DNA from 4 places in the Halomonas sp. Mc5H-6 genome. Region 2 is predicted to be linked to each of the others. Evidence: predicted binding sites of a transcription regulator. Region 2 holds the regulator's gene; each other region holds the start of a gene.
What was found. Region 2 encodes PhoB, which activates phosphate uptake and scavenging genes when phosphate is short. Its sites were predicted from a motif close to TGTCATANNNNTGTCANA; they were not measured.

Region 1: the regulator PhoB is predicted to act here: its motif matches at 2,086-2,103, upstream of phnD (phosphate/phosphite/phosphonate ABC transporter substrate-binding protein).
Region 3: the regulator PhoB is predicted to act here: its motif matches at 2,094-2,111, upstream of ppk1 (polyphosphate kinase 1).
Region 4: the regulator PhoB is predicted to act here: its motif matches at 2,168-2,185, upstream of NH395_RS07525 (PstS family phosphate ABC transporter substrate-binding protein).

The regions. Positions count from the first base shown of each region.
Region 1 covers NZ_JAMXSI010000010.1:101,317-105,726, reverse strand. The annotation lists gene phnE (phosphonate ABC transporter, permease protein PhnE) at 1-145, opposite strand, end outside; gene phnC (phosphonate ABC transporter ATP-binding protein) at 142-984, opposite strand; gene phnD (phosphate/phosphite/phosphonate ABC transporter substrate-binding protein) at 1,061-2,026, opposite strand; gene NH395_RS14140 (bifunctional diguanylate cyclase/phosphodiesterase) at 2,145-3,896, opposite strand; gene NH395_RS14135 (alkaline phosphatase family protein) at 4,002-4,410, opposite strand, start outside.
Region 2 covers NZ_JAMXSI010000003.1:150,338-154,747, forward strand. The annotation lists gene NH395_RS06420 (FAD-dependent oxidoreductase) at 1-213, opposite strand, end outside; gene NH395_RS06425 (chorismate lyase) at 370-873, shown strand; gene ubiA (4-hydroxybenzoate octaprenyltransferase) at 909-1,799, shown strand; gene phoB (phosphate regulon transcriptional regulator PhoB) at 1,896-2,585, shown strand; gene phoR (phosphate regulon sensor histidine kinase PhoR) at 2,588-3,910, shown strand.
Region 3 covers NZ_JAMXSI010000002.1:43,354-47,763, forward strand. The annotation lists gene ppk1 (polyphosphate kinase 1) at 1-2,001, opposite strand, end outside; gene hemB (porphobilinogen synthase) at 2,141-3,154, opposite strand; gene elbB (isoprenoid biosynthesis glyoxalase ElbB) at 3,315-3,974, shown strand; gene tatC (twin-arginine translocase subunit TatC) at 4,049-4,410, opposite strand, start outside.
Region 4 covers NZ_JAMXSI010000004.1:16,294-20,703, forward strand. The annotation lists gene pstC (phosphate ABC transporter permease subunit PstC) at 1-917, opposite strand, end outside; gene NH395_RS07525 (PstS family phosphate ABC transporter substrate-binding protein) at 1,096-2,106, opposite strand; gene NH395_RS07530 (sulfite exporter TauE/SafE family protein) at 2,248-2,979, opposite strand; gene NH395_RS07535 (multidrug effflux MFS transporter) at 2,979-4,172, opposite strand; gene NH395_RS07540 (STAS domain-containing protein) at 4,330-4,410, opposite strand, start outside.

The DNA of each region.
Region 1 (4,410 bases), on a different contig from region 2:
AGGCCAGTGCCAACACAAGATACACCAACACTCCAAGGACAATGCCCCAGCGCAGCCGCGGGCTTTCGATCAGCGGTAGCCGCCGCCACTCGCCGCGGCGCGCCGCTTGCTGGCGCGCTGTCAACATCTCGGCCTGCTCGCTCATCGTCCGCCTCCGACGGCCATTGCGGGGGCCGCGCCGTACGAGCCTGTATCTCGCTGGTCTTCGCTAACCTCGTCATCCATTGGTTCGGGCGTGGTATCCCAGTCTTCTTCGCCGTAGATCGTGGTGAGGATCTCGCTGGTGAGCTCACTGGGGTCACCGTCGAAGACGATTTCACCCGCCCGCAGTCCGACGATGCGGTCGGCAAACTGCTTCGCCAGGGCCACATCATGGATATTGATAATCGCCGCCAGATCGCGCTCGGCACATAGTTCGCGGATCAAGCGCATGATTTGACGGGAGGTTTTCGGGTCAAGGCTGGCAGTAGGCTCATCAACCAACAGCAGCTTGGGGCTTTGCAACAGGGCCCGGGCAATCCCCACACGCTGGCGCTGACCGCCCGATAACGCATCGGCACGTTTATCGATTGCGTGGGTCAAGCCAACCCGCTCCAACAGCCGAAACGCTTCCACCACCGCTTCCTGAGGGTAGCGGCGCAAAAAGCTGCGCCAGAACCCCACGTAACCCAGCTGACCGGAGAGCACGTTTTCCATCACCGTGAGCCGGTCAACCAGGGCGTACTCCTGAAAAATCATGCCCATGGAACGCCGCGCATGACGCAGCTTGTAGCCTGAAAGCTTGGTGAGCTCGGTATCTTCCAGGCGAATGCTGCCCTGGGTGGGCTCTACCAGCCGGTTCACACAGCGAATCAGGGTGCTTTTACCGGCCCCGGATGGCCCAATCAGCGCCATCACCTGGCCGTTGGGGAGCGTCAAGTCTATATCGGTCAGCGCCCGGTCCCCGGTTGGGTAGCGCTTGGCGACACCACTGAGTGTCAACATTTTCTTACCTCGCGTGTATAGCGAAACGGCCAGAAAGGCGAGCCTTCCTGGCCGGTTAACAACCTCTATCCCGCGATCAGTCGCAGTCGTAGGTCACCCCATTGGCATCGGCGATGGTGCGAATCACCTCCCAGTTATCCTGATAGGTGATGGGGATAAACTGGGCTTCGCCGGAGTTGGAGAATTCTTCTTCCAGAGCGGTGCCCTCCCAGTCGTAGCTGAAGAAGGCGTCCTGGATATCCTCCGCCAGCTCGGGTGCCAGGTTATGGGCCGTGCCGTAGGCGGTGGTCGGGAACGTTTGCGAGGTATAGATGACCTCGTAATCACCTTCTTCCACAACGCCACGCGACAGCATCCGACGCGCTACCGAGTTGGCGATGGCCGCCGCTTCGTAGTCTTCGTTGACCACGCCCAAGACTGAATTGTCGTGTGAACCCGAGAACGCTGTCTCAAAATCTTCCCCCGCTTCCATGCCGTACTCAGAACGCAGCAACGCTGAAGGCGCGCGGAAGCCCGAGTTGGAGGTCTCGGAGGTGAATGCCAGCTGGCGGCCCTGCAGGTCTTCAACGGACTCAATGCCGCTGCCCGGGTAGGTGATAATTTCCATTTCATAGCCGAAGCTACCGTCCTCGGCGGCCATCATGGCAAAGGGACGGAAACCGCCGCAGTTGACCGCCACTGGCACGCCACCGGTGTTGAAACCGGCGACGTGCAAACGGCCCGCGCGCATGGCTTCCTGCTGGGCAGCGTTGGACTGCACCGGGAAAAACTGTACCTCTTTGCCCGTCGCCTCGCTCAAGTGATCAAGAAAGTCAGACCAGACATCGGCATAAACTGCGGGGTCTTCCACCGGCGTGTAGGCAAACACCAGCGTATCCGGGTCAACCCACTGGGACTCATCGCTGGGTACATCCGCGATCAGATCGCCGTCCGTATCCTGGTAGCGGCTGGAAAGATCAGCCTGAACCGCCACGGCGGAGAAGGCAAAGGCACTGGCAACGGCGGCGCTGATGAGGGTACGAGGAAGAGATAACATCTGCATGGATCACCTGATGTGTTATTAGAAGACACAACGATACTGACGCTCTCAGATGACAGGGGCGGGACATTTAGATGACCCCTTCGTGACGTTTTGACGAACGTGATGTGTCACGACGCTTTCAAGCTGGCAGCTTTGGGGCTGTGCGACGCTCCACAAACAGGCTGTTGCCAGGGATTTTTTTGGCCTGTTTTTTTAACTCCGAAAGCTCGGCAGCGACATCCAGGGCCTTACAGTCGGCAGCGGGAGGAATCGGCTTGACAGCAATCGAGACGCTGACGAACGGGAAAAAGCTGGTTGTCCCCTGCCGGTTCTCAATGTGGATTCCACCACGCTTACGGTCGTCCTCTTCATAAAACCCCGGGGCCATCAATTCCATATGATGCAGGATCTGCTGGCACGCTTTTTCCCAATGCGCCAACGGCAGCAGCAGCATGAAATCATCCCCGCCGATATGGCCGATAAAGCCACCGACGCTATCCGCCTGGGCCTCCAGCAGCCGGGATAACGAAATGATCATATGATCGCCTCGGGCATAGCCGTAGGCGTCGTTAAAGGCCTTGAAATTGTCCAGGTCGACATAGGCAGCGGCCACTCCCTCACCGGCATTCAGGTAGCGCCCCAGGGTTTCATTGATCAGGATATTGCCCGGCAAGCCGGTAAGCGGGTTGGCATGGCGCGCCTGGCGAACCTGGATGGCGGTAATTTCACGCAACAGGTCGACAATATTGCCCATGCCCAGGTAGTGGCTGTTTTCGTCGACAATGACAAAGTCTTCCTGCTCGATATCGCGGCTATCCGTAAGTTGCTGACTCAATATTTCCAGCGGCGTACTGGCATTGGTGATCAATGACTTGTTGTCGGCGACATCCAGCACGCAACGCTTGGCATACAGCGCATGGCTGTAGGGGTTAGTAAACAAGGTTAAAAACGCATTACGGCGTACCACGGCCACTGGCTGGCCGTCATCGACCACCGCCACACAGCGAAGGCTCGTCTGCTGTCGAAAGCGCTCGGCCAGCGTGAGAACAGCGCAGTTGGGGGTGACCGCGTCAATCACCTGACAGATCGAACGGGCCGTTCGTCCGGCGTTGCTTGCCAGCGGTTTGGCGGCAGGCAGCCGCATATGCAGTTGCAGCGGTGGCTCCGTGCTGGGCCTGGAAAAATAAAACCCTTGAAGCAGGGCCAGGCCACGATCAAGCTCCCACAGACACAGGTGCTCGGCGGCGGTTTCAACGCCCTCCGCAATCAATTGGCAGTCCAGGCTACGCGCGACATCCAGAATGGAACGCAGAAACTCGCGCTTGGCAGGCTCCTGGTCAATCCCCGAAATAAAGTGGCGATCCAGTTTGACAAAGTCCGGGCGCAGTTCCGACCAGTGGCGCAGGCTTGAGTGGCCCGCGCCGAGATCGTCCAAGGCCACCTGAAAGCCCATCTGGCGATAGTGATCCACGGCCTGGCGCATCAACTGGTAATCATGAATGGGCACATGCTCTGTCAGCTCGATCACGACACGTTCTGGAGGAAGGCCGCTTTCGCGAATGAAGCCTAGCGTCAAGCCTTCGCGAAAATCACGTTCCAGAATGGTGAGCGGCATGACGTTCAGAAATAGCAGGCCAGGTAGCTGAAGTTCTGCAAAGCGACAGATTGCCAGGCGACGGCAAAGCAGGTCCAACTCAACCAGCAGCCCAGCCTGAGTGGCGACTTCAAACAAGCGCAGCGGCGAATAAAGGGGAGAATTGCGAGGCCCACGGACCAATGCCTCGTACCCATAGATGGCTTGCTGGCTGGCATCCACAATGGGCTGGAAAAGAACCTGCAGGTCTTCTGTATGAATGATGCGGTTAAGCCACTGCGCTTCTTGTGCGGTCATTGCCTGTTCGTCACATTAAATAACAATCGGTTATCCCTAGCGTTTTTGTCCATCCGCTAAGCGTGGGCCAATACCGTGACGAAATGATGACAGACGCTATAATCCCTAACCCGCCGCCGGTATATCGGGCGGCGGGAAGCAGGCCTCCCCGCCACTGGCGTCCAGCTGGCGAATGTCGATCGGGCAGCCGTGTTCGTCGAGGGTCACCAGCCCGATACCGCTGGCATTCCAAAGCCGTTCGCCAGCACTTGCACGGTCGGGGTCCCGGGGGTGAACACTCAGTTTACGGCGTTTGGTAAACCAGTTGAGCGGCGACCAGGGGGCATACAGCCAGCGATTGAGCCGGTCGAAGGTGTCCAGCAGCGAATCGGGAAAGGTATTTTTGACCCCGCTGGAGGTGATCTGCCATAGCCTAGGCGCCTGTTTGCGGTGACGCACCACGATGTCGTAGGCAAAGGAGTAGTGTACATCCCCGGATAGAATCACGTAGTTGCCGGGGGTTTTGGAATGCTGC
Region 2 (4,410 bases):
GGCAAGCGCCGTGGCGTTGCGCTGTGCGAGCTTTTCGGGGGGCAGGCGCTTGGCGAAGCCGGTGGATAGCAGCGGTTTGGTATAGTCATCGCCGCTATCGGCGCTGATCAAGTGCAGGGTGCGTGTATCGCCTTTGCGGCGCAGCGCACGGGCAAGACCAACGCCCGCCATGCCAGTGCCAACAATAACGAGCTCAGCGTGTGATGAGGGCATCCGGGTATCCAGTGGTCAGTGGGACAAAAGCCTGTAAAGCCCACATGTTACACTAGGTGATCGTTTAATTGCCTGGAGGCTCTGGTGTCGCGTCACTGTGTTGGAACCGCCCCTGATCTGCCATGTTGGCGTCCCATTAGCGCGCTGCGTCCGGCGATGAGCGCGCCGTGGTGGCAATGGGTTGCCTCCACGGACTCACTAACGGCGCGTATTGTCTCCGCAGGGGGCGAACGGACTTTTCGCGTACGTTTGTTGCGCCAGGGTGTCGGCTTTCCCCGGCCGCATGAGGCCCTGGCGCTGGGTATGCCAGCCCGGCGCTATGCGTGGCTCCGCGAGGTCGCCCTGTGCGTGGACGAAACACCATGGGTCGTGGCGCGCTCGGTGGCTCCCCTCAAGTCGCTCAGGGGCCAGTGCCTGGAACGCTTGGGGGAGCGCTCATTGGGCAGTTGGCTGTTTCGCCAGCCGGACCTGGTGCGTAGCCCGCTGTATGCCACGCGCCATGCGCCTGGTTTTGCTTTCCCAGGCGATGATCGTATTAGCAGCCTGTGGGGGCGCCGCTCGGTATTTCAGAACGGCGGTAAGAATGGCGGGTTATCGCTGCTGGTGCAGGAATACTTTTTATCGACCATGACGGATGATCTTGCGCTGCCTTCGCGCTAGGCTAAGGCAGCGTCTCTTGGATGGGTGAGGTAAGCATGGATCGTTCTTTATTGCGGCCAACCGGGTTGAGTCGGCTGGCGGACTTCATACAGCTGATGCGCCTGGATCGGCCGATTGGCACCTGGCTGCTGATGTGGCCAACGTTATGGGCCTTATGGGTGGCTGCTGAGGGCGTGCCCGGTCGCAATGTGCTGTTGATTTTTATCGCCGGTGTCTATGTCATGCGCGCGGCGGGCTGCGTGGTCAATGATTACGCCGACCGCCATGTCGACGGTCACGTCAAACGCACCCGGCACCGCCCCCTGGCCACCGGGCGGATCAGTGAGACCGAGGCGCAGCTGCTGTTTATCGGGCTGGTGACGGCGGCCTTCATGCTGGTGCTGTTGACCAACTGGTTTACCGTGCTGCTGTCGGTGGGCGGCGTGGTGCTGGCCTTCATCTACCCGTTCATGAAGCGCTACACGCATTTTCCCCAGGTGGTGCTGGGAGCGGCATTTTCCTGGGCGATCCCCATGGCGTCCGGTGCGGTACTTGGATACGTGCCGGTAGAGGCGTGGCTGCTGTTCATCGCCAATGTGCTGTGGACGGTTGCCTACGATACCCAGTACGCCATGGTCGATCGCGACGACGATATAAAGATCGGCATTAAATCGACGGCCGTGCTGCTGGGTAATGCCGACCGGCTGGTGATTGGGCTGCTTCAACTGGCCACGCTGGCACTGCTGGCCTGGGTGGGCGCGCGCATCGGGCTGGGCGGTTTTTTCTGGCTCGGCCTGGCGGGGATGGCGGCGACCTTCGTCCACCAGCAGCGCTTGATCCGTCACCGTGAACGGGATCCCTGTTTTCAGGCGTTTCTGAATAACCACTGGTCGGGGCTGCTGGTGTTCGCCGGGATTGCGCTGAGTTGGTGGCCAGCGACTGGCTAATCTCCGTCAGTGTCATAGAATTGTCATCAAGTCATGGTGTGATCGTCATGTACCTGTCACTGGATTACTTTCTATCGGACACCGTGAGGCTCTGGAATGACCGCCAAGACCGTCTTGATCGTCGATGATGAAGCATCCATTCGCGAGATGATCGCGGTGGCGCTGGAAATGGCCGACTACCGTGTTCTTGAAGCGGACAACGCTCAGGACGCCCACGCCATGGTCGTTGATCATCAGCCTGACCTGCTGTTGCTCGACTGGATGATGCCCGGCACCAGCGGCATCGAGCTGGCCCGGCGCCTCAAGCGTGAGGAAACCACCGCCGAACTGCCGATCATCATGCTCACCGCCAAGGGGGAAGAAGACAATAAGATACAGGGCCTCGAGGCGGGAGCCGATGACTACATCACCAAGCCGTTTTCGCCCCGTGAACTCGTGGCACGCCTCAAGGCGGTGCTGCGCCGTGCAACACCGCGTGGTGTGGAAGATCCCATCGAAATTAATGGGCTGCTGCTTGACCCGGTGGGCCACCGGGTAAGTGCCAACGGTAAAGACCTGGATATGGGGCCGACCGAATACCGGCTGTTACAATTCTTCATGACCCATCAGGAAAGGGCCTACACACGCAGCCAGTTACTCGACCAGGTGTGGGGAGGTAATGTGTACGTGGAAGAGCGCACTGTGGATGTGCATATTCGTCGGCTACGCAAAGCCCTGGGTGACGCGCATCAGAACTTGATTCAAACGGTTCGCGGTACCGGCTACCGCTTCTCCGCTCGAGCTTAACCGTGCGTTTGTGGAGCCGTGAACTGTGGCGTTTGCTAGGTTGGGCGGCACTCGGCACCTGTCTGGGCTGGTTGCTTGGCCTGCCGGGTCTGGGGCTGGCCGGTGGCTTCGCGATGTGTCTGGTCTACCATTTGCGACAATTGCGCGCCGCCTACCGTTGGCTGACGCAGCGCCCGCAGGACGAACCGCCCGCCGCAAGGGGTCTGTGGGGCGAATTGTTTGATCGTCTGTACCGTTATCAAAAAAGCCAACGCATTACCCAGAGCCGTCTCCGCTCGACGCTTGCCCGCATTCAGGAATCCTCGGAAGCCATGCGCGATAGCGTGGTGATGCTCGACCGCCACGGCGACCTGGAATGGTGGAACAGTGCTGCCAGCAATATGTTGGGGCTGCAAACCGCCCACGACCGCGGCCAACATATTACCAATCTGCTTCGCGACCCGCGGTTCATCAGCTATTTCAACGCCCGCGACTACAGTGAGCCGCTGACGCTCACGTCGCCGATTGATGAGCGTCGCATTCTGCAGTACCAGATTACCCTTTACGGTGACGACGAGCGCCTGGTCATGGCGCGTGATATTACGCGGCTGCATCAGCTAGAGCAGATGCGTCGCGACTTTGTGGCCAACGTCTCCCATGAGCTGCGCACACCGTTAACCGTATTGTCGGGCTACCTCGAAACCTATGGCGAGATGGCTGATCAGCTTCCCCCACGTTTGGGACGCAGCATCGGGCAGATGCAGGCCCAGACACAGCGCATGCAAAACCTGGTCAACGACCTGTTGCTGCTGTCGCGGCTGGAAATCGATCAGGGCGGACAGGATCATCAGCCCATGGACGTGACGTCCCTGTTAAACAGTGTAGGGGCCGATGCGATGGCGCTTTCCGAGCATCAGCACACGCTCACCATTGAAGGCGACTACCCCGCGCAGTTGGTGGGCAGCGAGCAGGAAATCCGCAGTGCCATTTCTAACCTGGCGTTCAATGCGGTACGTTATACGCCCGCTTGCAGCGAGATTACGCTGCGCTGGAAAGCGTTCGGGCAAGGTGCCTGTATCGAAGTGTGCGACGACGGCGAGGGGATTGATCCAGTGCATATTCCGCGTCTTACCGAGCGCTTTTATCGCGTCGATAAAGGCCGCAGCACCGCCACCGGGGGCACCGGGCTTGGGCTTGCCATCGTCAAACATGTATTGCTTCGCCATGACGCCCAGTTGCAAATCGACTCGCATCCGGGCGAAGGTGCCCGTTTCCGCTGTGTTTTCCCGGCGACCCGCCTGAGCACATCTGCCACGCCGCCGCGTAGCATCCCCACGGTTACGTAGCTCGCGGCTGTGCTGCTGGGCATCCAAGTCACATGTGTCATTACGACACATGTCTAGCGTATCCAAATGACACGCCTTGGCGACCAAGCGGTCTGGATAGAAGTATTTAACTCTTTGTTATTATTGATGAATAATCCATTATTTGAATAGCTGGCATAGAGGCTGCTCTCTAATTAGTTAAGGCAGTATCTGTCACTGTAAGATGCAGAAAACTGTTGATACTTTTCTTTACGAAACAAAGAAAAGTAACTACGCTTAGACAGTAGCCCAATGCCGAGCAAGGATGTTCTGCATTAGCAGGGATGATTCAAGATTCATGGGATGAGTCTAGAAGGCGGTCACACTGCCAGTCAGGGTAACGTCCACGGTTGGAGTCCCGCAAAAGGATTGGAAGCTGGTAAGCACCACCGCCTAAAATGATCACTGTCGAAGACCCCGCCTTGGCGGGGTCTTGTTTTTGTCAGCCTTTCAACAATGTCAGCTTGCCCTTCTTTCAGCCT
Region 3 (4,410 bases), on a different contig from region 2:
CACCCGGTGGAACATGTTGCGCGACATGAAGTCGGCACTCGAACACCAGGTCTCCGGCTTGCCGTCGTTGTGGAAATGGAAAACCCGCGTGTGTTCCAGAAAACGGCCAATGATCGAGCGGACACGGATATTGTCCGACACCCCTGGCAGGCCGGGTTTAAGACAGCACATGCCACGGATGATCAGGTCGCATTCCACACCCGCCTGGGAGGCGCGATAAAGCGCCTTGATCAGTTTCGGCTCGGTGAGCGAATTGCACTTGATAATGATATGGGCCCGCTTGCCCTTGCGGGCGACCTGGGTTTCACGGTCGATCATTTCCATGAGCCGCTCGTGCAGGGTAAACGGCGCGTGGAGCAGCGTGTCGATCTTGCGCGCGCGCCCCATCCCCGACAGCTGCTGAAACACCCGGTGCACGTCGGCGCAAAGCGCCTTGTTGGCGGTCAACAGGCTGTAGTCGGTGTACAGCTTGGCGGTCTTCGAATGGTAGTTACCGGTACCCAGATGCGCGTAGTGGCGGAGCTCGCCCTGCTCGCGGCGCACGATGTGCAGCATCTTGGCATGCGTCTTGTAAGCCATGATGCCGTAAATCACGATGGCACCGGCTTCCTGAAGGCGCGATGCCAACTGCAGGTTATCGGCCTCGTCGAAGCGAGCGCGCAGCTCGATCACCACGGTGACTTCCTTGCCCTGGCTGGCCGCGTCCACCAGTGCGCTGACAATCGGCGAATCGGCGCCGGTACGGTAGAGCGTCTGTTTGATGGCCAGCACATTCGGGTCGCGGGCTGCTTCGCTGAGCAGGTCCTCGATGGGCGAAAACGACTGGAAAGGGTGGTGCAGTAGCACGTCCTGCTTGGCGATGGCATCAAACAGGCTGCCGCCTTTCAGGGCTTTGGGGATCCCGGGCGTGTATGGCCGGTAGAGCAGCTCCGGACGGTCAACATCGCCAAGTACGGCCATCATCCGGGTCAGATTGACCGGGCCTTGCACGCGGTAAAGGTCGTCAGCTTCAAGGCTGAACTGGCGCAGCAGGAAGTTGGTCAGGTCGTCCGGGCAGTTATCGGCCACTTCCAGACGTACGCCACTGCCATAGCGGCGAGCCAAGAGCTCGCCACGCAGCGCGGAGGCCAGGTCGGAGACCTCTTCCGGGTCGACGCTCATGTCGGCGTTGCGTGTCAGGCGGAACTGGTAGCAACCGCGCACCTTCATGCCGGGAAACAGTTCTTCGGCATGGGCATGAATCATCGACGACAGGAACACATACTCGGTATAGCCCTCGCTACACAGATGCTTGGGAAGTGCCATGAGGCGTGGCAGCGAGCGGGGCGCGGGGAGAATCGCCATCCCCCCGGCGCGTCCAAAGGCATCCTTGCCCTCCAGCTCGACGATAAAGTTGAGGCTTTTGTTCACCAGCCGCGGAAAGGGATGCGAGGGGTCCAGCCCGATGGGGCTGATGACCGGCATGATGTCGTTGTTGAACAGCTCTTGGACCCAGTCTTTTTGCGCCTTGGTCCATTGGTCGCGGCGACGGAATCTTAGCCCCTGCGCTTCTAGAGCAGGCAACAACGTATCGTTGAGAATCTGATACTGACGGACGATTTGCGCATGGGCAATGTCGGAAATTTCGGCCAGCACCGCTCTTGGCAGCCGCCCGTCGGCACCCGTTGTATCGTCACCCAAGGCAATCTGGTGCTTAAGTCCGGCCACACGAATTTCAAAGAACTCATCCATGTTGGATGAAAAAATCAGCAAGAACATCAATCGGTTGAGCAGCGGGTGTGCTTCATCCAGCGCCTGCTCCAGCACACGGATATTGAACTGCAGGTGGGAGAGCTCTCGATTGAAGTAAAGCTGGGGGTCGTCCAGATCGGTCTCAGGCAGCGCTTCGCGGGCCTGAACGCCCGTGGGCGTGCGGTTGACGCGAAGCGTGGACATCTCGCTGTCGCTACCGTCATGGTCATGGCGCGGATAGGGCGAGTTATCGGTGACCTGGTCGTCCATGGTAGCTGCCTCCGGCGTTAGTCGTCTCTGAGCATATCACTGCCTGATACGCATCTGTTAACGCAGTATGGCGGAGGAAGATGACAAAGACGTGTCACGGCATTGTCATCTAGGCCATGTCGGCCTCAGCCACCCAGGATCAACGCGTATTCGTCAGCAGTCGTGCGGCGTCAAGGGCAAAATAGCTCAGAATACCGTCAGCCCCGGCGCGCTTGAAACACATCAGGGACTCCAGAATGACCGTGTCAGCATCCAGCCAGCCATTGTCGAAAGCGGCGCGATGCATCGCGTATTCGCCGCTTACCTGGTAGGCGTAGGTGGGGACGCGTAATTCGCTTTTGACACGTCTGACAACGTCCAGATAGGGCATTCCCGGTTTGACCATGACCATATCGGCGCCCTCGGCAAGGTCCATCGCTACCTCATGAAGCGCCTCGTCGCTGTTGGCCGGGTCCATCTGGTAAGTCCGCTTGTCGGCCTTGCCCAGGTTGGCGGAGGAGCCCACAGCGTCGCGGAAAGGGCCGTAGTAGTGCGAGGCATACTTGGCACTGTAGGCCATGATGCGCACGTTGTGCAGATGCTCCTGTTCAAGCACCTGGCGGATAGCGCTGATACGCCCATCCATCATGTCGGAGGGGGCAACGACATCGGCACCGGCTTCGGCATGGGAGAGCGCTTGTTTGAGCAGGGTGTCGACGGTGCGGTCGTTAAGCACGTAGCCGTTTTCGTCGATAATGCCGTCCTGACCGTGGATGGTGTAAGGGTCCAGGGCGACGTCGGTGATGATACCCAGTTCCGGGAGCGCCTCTTTGAGTGCGCGCACGCTGCGCTGTACCAGGCCATTGGCGTTGTACGCCTCTTCGGCGAACTCGGTTTTCTGTTCGCCGCCGACGACCGGGAACAGCGCAATCGCGGGAATGCCCAGGGCGTGCGCCTCGCGTGCCTGCTCGATCAAGAGGTCAATGGATAGCCGCTCGACGCCTGGCATGGAGGCGATGGCCTCGCGCTGCTGGCTGCCTTCAAGAACGAAGACCGGTAGAATAAGATCGCCGGTCGTCAGCGTTGATTCGCGCATTAAACGGCGGGAGAAATCGTCGCGACGCATGCGTCGCAGACGCGTCGCGGGAAAGTGACGAGGGGTAGGTGTACTCAACGGTATTCTCCACAAAAACTCGAAAATGAGGCTATCTGCCGCCCTTGACCGAGTATATCAGCCCTGACCTGCATCGAAAGCCGTCTTGTGGTGCGATTAAAGACTGACTAAAGTGGCGCAAACGCTGCTGAACGAGCAGGCCCTGCACAAGGAGAAAAGCATGACCAAACAGGTAGCCGTGATTCTTGCTGGCTGCGGTGTATACGACGGGTCGGAAATTTACGAAACCACCCTGACGCTACTGCGCTTGGACCAGTTGGGGATAGGATATCGCTGTTTTGCCCCGGATATCGAGCAGCACCATGTGGTCAATCACCACACCCAGGAGGCCAGCACCGACGAACGCCGCAACGTGCTGGTGGAGTCCGCTCGCTTGGCGCGCGGTGATGTGAGTCCGCTGACCGAGCTGGCCGCCGACGAGTTTGACGCCGTGATTGTGCCCGGCGGCTTCGGGGTGGCCAAGAACCTGTCTGATTTTGCCAGTGCTGGCGACAGTATGGAGGTATTGGAATCTTTCAAGGAGGTGCTGTCAGGCTTTCGCGACGATGCCAAGCCGATCGGCCTGATCTGTATTGCACCGGTGTTGGCGACGCGTTTACTGGGCGATGGCATTGCCGTGACGGTGGGAAATGACCCTGGCGTATCCGGTGCCATCAGTGCCATGGGCGGCCTGCACCGCAGCTGTAGCGTCGAAGATATCGTGGTCGACCTGGAGCACCGTGTGGTCACCACGCCTGCCTACATGCTGGCAACGCGGATCAGCGAAGCCGCCACCGGTATCTTCAAGCTGGTCGATCGGATTGATGACATGATGGGCTGATCCGTTGGGGCCATGCCCTGCCGGATCGCTTTATAGACTGACCCGCCGCTGCCTTCAGGCAGCGGCGGGTTATTTTATTCCTCGCCTGGCTCCTCAGCGGCTTTTTCCGCACGCCGCTTGCGGACCAGACGGCCAAACAGCAGGCCAACCTCGTAAAGCAGGTACATGGGGATGGCCAGCAGGCTTTGCGAGATAACGTCGGGTGGCGTGAGCACCATGCCAATCACGAAACAGCCCAGGATAATATACGGGCGTTTTTGGGAGAGGCTTTCGACCGTGGTGGCGCCGGATAGAATCAGCAAAAAGGTGGCGACCGGAATTTCAAACGCCACGCCAAAGGCAAAGAACAGCTTCAGCACGAAGTTCAGGTACTGATTGATATCCGTCATGACCGTGATGTTTTCCGGCCCTGTCTGGGTGAAAAACGCAAACAGCA
Region 4 (4,410 bases), on a different contig from region 2:
CCCTTGGTCATGCCCAGCGCCAGTGACCCCTGGCGCATGGTATCGGGTACCGAATTGATCACGTCATCGGAAAGCGAGGAAATGAACGGAATGATCATGATGCCCATAACGATGCCGGGCGCCAGCGCATTGTTATAGGAAGCATCCAGGCCAAAAAAGCCGGCGATATTGACGATGATGGGCGCCACGGTAATGGCCGCAAAGAAGCCGTACACGACGGTCGGAATACCGGCCAGTATCTCGAGAACCGGCTTCGCAACGGCACGTACTTTCTGTGGTGCATACTCGGACATGTAAATCGCCGAGAGCAATCCGATGGGGACCGCCACCAGCATGGCGATAGCGGTAATCATGAAGGTACCGGCAAAAAGCGGTACAGAGCCGAACTGGGCGCCACCTCCGTCGCCGCGACCGGCCGCTGCCAGGAAGCTGTCGCCCGGGCTCCAGGTCGTGCCGGTTATGAACTCCCAGAAGCTATGCATCTGGAAAAAGCGAATGGCCTCGGAAATGATTGAGAACAGAATCCCGAAGGTCGTAAAAATAGAAATCAACGCCGCCGACGCCAGCGCCATTCGAATTGCACGTTCGATCGCTTGGCGGGCGTGAAAATTGGGGCGCACTTGCGATATTCCCACCACCAGCCCGGCAGCGGCAACCACAAGGCTTGCAGCGAGAAGATAAAACGTGGGGATGTCTGCGCCCAACAGCAGCATGATCAACGCACCCACCGCACCCACCAATATGGCGGGGCCTGCGGTGGAGAGCACGGCAAACCAGGCATACTGGTCGGGTTGGGCAAACATACTGCCACCAGCGCTGCGCACACGAGCAGCCTTTGAGCGGCCAATAAAAAAGGCCACTAGCCCCAGCAGCAAGAGCACAGTGCAAAAGAGTAAAAATAGCTGGTTGGTTTGCATCTAATCTCTCTCGCGTTCCTGATGAAATCGGTTTGGTGAGTACTTTGCAGCAAAAACATTACAGCAATGTGACAGACGCCCAATTCAAAAGCTGGCGTTTCAGCGACAATCGCAAAGCAAAAGGCCGACAGCTTCCGCTGTCGGCCATTGCCTTATTATCGGGCGTTATCCCTGTTATTTATTGAAGATCAGAGAGTTCCAGCTGAGCGCGGTCTGCCACTTGCTGACGCCACTCTGCACGCTCTTCTTCCGGCAGCACGATCAGGCCGATATCACGCAGGTAGCCACCGTCGCCGATCATCTGCTCATCCATGAACATATCAACGTATTCGTACATGGGCGGCACTTCGTCAGCGTGCTGGTTCTTGACGTAGAACCACAGTGAACGGGCAACCGGATAGTCACCAGAGCTGATGGCTTCGGGCTCCGGCTCAACACCTTCGATCGTTGCCGCATTCAGCGTGTTGGTGTTCTCTTCCAGGAAGGAGTAGCCGAAGATACCGAAGGCACCGGTGTCTTCCTGCAGACGCTGAACGATCAGGTTGTCGTTCTCACCGGCGTCGATGTAAACACCGTCAGAACGGATATCGGTGTAGGCTTCGCCGTAGACGTCCATGTCTTCAGAAGCGGTTTCCATCACCAGCTCTTCGAAGGCATCACGAGTACCCGAGGTAGTGGGCGGTCCGTAAATGGAGATCTCGCGATCCGGCAGAGAGGAATCGATCTCGCTCCAGTTGGTGTAGGGATTGTCTACCAGCTCGCCGTCCTGGGGCACCTGCGCTGCCACCGCCATGAAGATGTGCTCGAGGGTGAGTTCAACCACATCATTTTCGTTGGACTGACCCAATACGATACCGTCGGAGCCAATCTTGGCCTCGGTGATATCGGTCACGCCGTTTTCTGCACAGCGTTCGAACTCAGACGGCTTCATGCGGCGCGATGCGTTGGTGATGTCCGGCGTGCCCTCGCCAACACCGTTGCAGAACAGACGCAAACCACCACCTGAACCCGTAGACTCGATCACCGGTGTGGGGTAGTTGGTCACCGCGCCAAACTCTTCAGTCACATAGCTGGCAAACGGATACACCGTGCTGGAACCAACAATGCGGATTTGGTCACGGGCTTGTGCAACACCTGCCACGCTCATCACAGCTGCTGCGAGCACGGTAGTTTTGAGAATACGGTTCATGCGAATTACTCCTGAAGCTGTTAGGGATCTTGCCTTCGCAAGGCACACTTTGCATCGCTTCGATGACAGCTTCATGACAAGCAACGTCACAAAATAAATTTTTTAAAGATTTCTCACCTCGGCTCGCAACGCCATGATGTATTACAACAAAAGCCCCACGGCGGCCAGGGTACACAGCGCAAGGGACGCCGCCTGAAGCCATTGCCGGTCAATGCGGTGCGCCACCGCATCGGCCAGCGCATTCCCCAGCAGCACCCCAGGCAATAGCGTTGCCGCCACGCCCAGATGCCATGCCCGCACCTGCCCTGCCAACGCCAGCGTAGCGAGCGTCAGCATCGAGGTGATGATAAAGAAAGCAGCCAGATTACCGCGTAGACGATCCGGGGCAAATCCATGCATCAGCAGCACCATTGGCGGCCCGCCGATGGCAGCGACAGTACCGAAAATCCCTGAGAACACCCCCGCGCCAAATAGCGACAAACGATTAACCGGCAGTCGCACGCGGCATAGCGTGACGAATACCGCAAACAGCACGATGGCAGCAATCAACTTTTCCAATATCACCATGGGCGCCGCGATCAGCAGCCAGATCCCCAACGCATTGCCCGGCAAACGTCCCACCAGCGCCATGGCCAGTGCCCCCAGGCGCACCTCATGCCGGTAATGGCGGAACATCATCAAGGACACGGTAAACCCGAACAGCACCAGCACCACAGGCACCAGGCGCGGCTCGATCATCAACAACAGCGGTGCCCCAATAACCGCCAAGCCAAAGCCGGTGGCACGCTGCACAAAAGCGCCTAATGCCAGGGTCAGCGCGCACCCCACCCAGGTGCTCAGCGACATATCCAGCCATGCCGCAACATCTGCGATCATGCCGAGCGCCCATCCGTTGCCGCTGGCGTCAGCAGGCGCACACCAACGTTACCCAACAGAGCTGCCGCCAGCATGGTCAATACCATCGGCCAGAGGTGCTCGACTTCAAACAGGCCCACCATGGCCCCCGCCAGGGCGCCACAGCTAAATTGAATACCGCCTAACAGGGCAGTGGCGGTGGCACTGATATGACCGAAATGATCCAGCAATGAGGAAATGGCATTGGGCGTAATCAGGCCAATCATGCCGGTAAACAACATGACCAACGGGACGACAACACCCAATGAAGCAATATTGAGGGCTGTGGCGGTCACCAGGCCCAATGCGGCGATCAGTTGAACCGCCAGCCCCAGGCGTAGATTTTGCTGGGGCGTGCGTTTACGCAATAGATAGATGTTGACCCGGTTCGACCCGGCGATCATGACCACGTTGACACCAAACACGAATGGGTACACACCCGGGCTCAGCGAGAAATAGTCCAGGTAAAGAAACGGCGACGCTGTCACAAAGGCAAACAGCCCCGCGAACGACGCCGCCACGGCGCAGATATATCCCATCCCCTCGCGATGGCGCAGCACACTGGCATAGTTGCGAATCACTTGGCGCGGTGACGCTGCGGGCAGCGACATATCGCGGGTTTCAGGCAGCCTTGTTCCCAGCAGCCAGAGAAGAAACCCCGCATACACGGCGAGAAACACAAAGATCAGCCACCAGTCCGCCATGTGCAGCAGCAGGCTCCCCACCGCCGGGGCGACCAGGGGCGCGAGCATCATGATCATGGCCATGGTCGACATCACTCTGGCGGCTTCGCGGCCGCTGAAACAGTCGCGCACAATCGCTGCCGAATTGACCACGCAGGCCCCGCCGCCTAAGGCCTGTACAAACCGCCAAACAAGCAGAGAGGTAAGGCTGTCAGCGGTCATAATCATCAAGCTTGCGCATAGAAACACGACCAGGCCGCTCATCAGCACCGGCTTACGCCCTAGTCGGTCAGACATGGGGCCGAAACACAGCTGCCCCAGCGCAAAGCCGAACAGGAAGACGCTAATCGAAAGCTCGGTACGATGAATACTCGCATTGATGGTATCGGCAATGGCCGCCATGGCCGGTAAATAGGCATCAATGGCGAAGGGCGCCAAGGCCGTGTTGGCGGCCACCAGAATAGCGACGCGCCGGGGATTGAGTTCCATGTCTCTCCTTAGGGTGGCCGCAGTCACCCTGGCAGCAAAAGGTAGGCCGCTAATTATATGCCTTTTAGGCTGCATTGTCGGCCATGATCACGCTAAGGCCGTCAAGGAGATGATATCTGGAGTGGTAATACGCGTCTGGGGCCAGCGTGCCGAACCGTCAGTGGTGGGTTGTTTCTTGGGACTCGAGCATTTCCACCAACGGCTGAAACTGTTCGCGGTTATGCTCGTTCATGCGCAT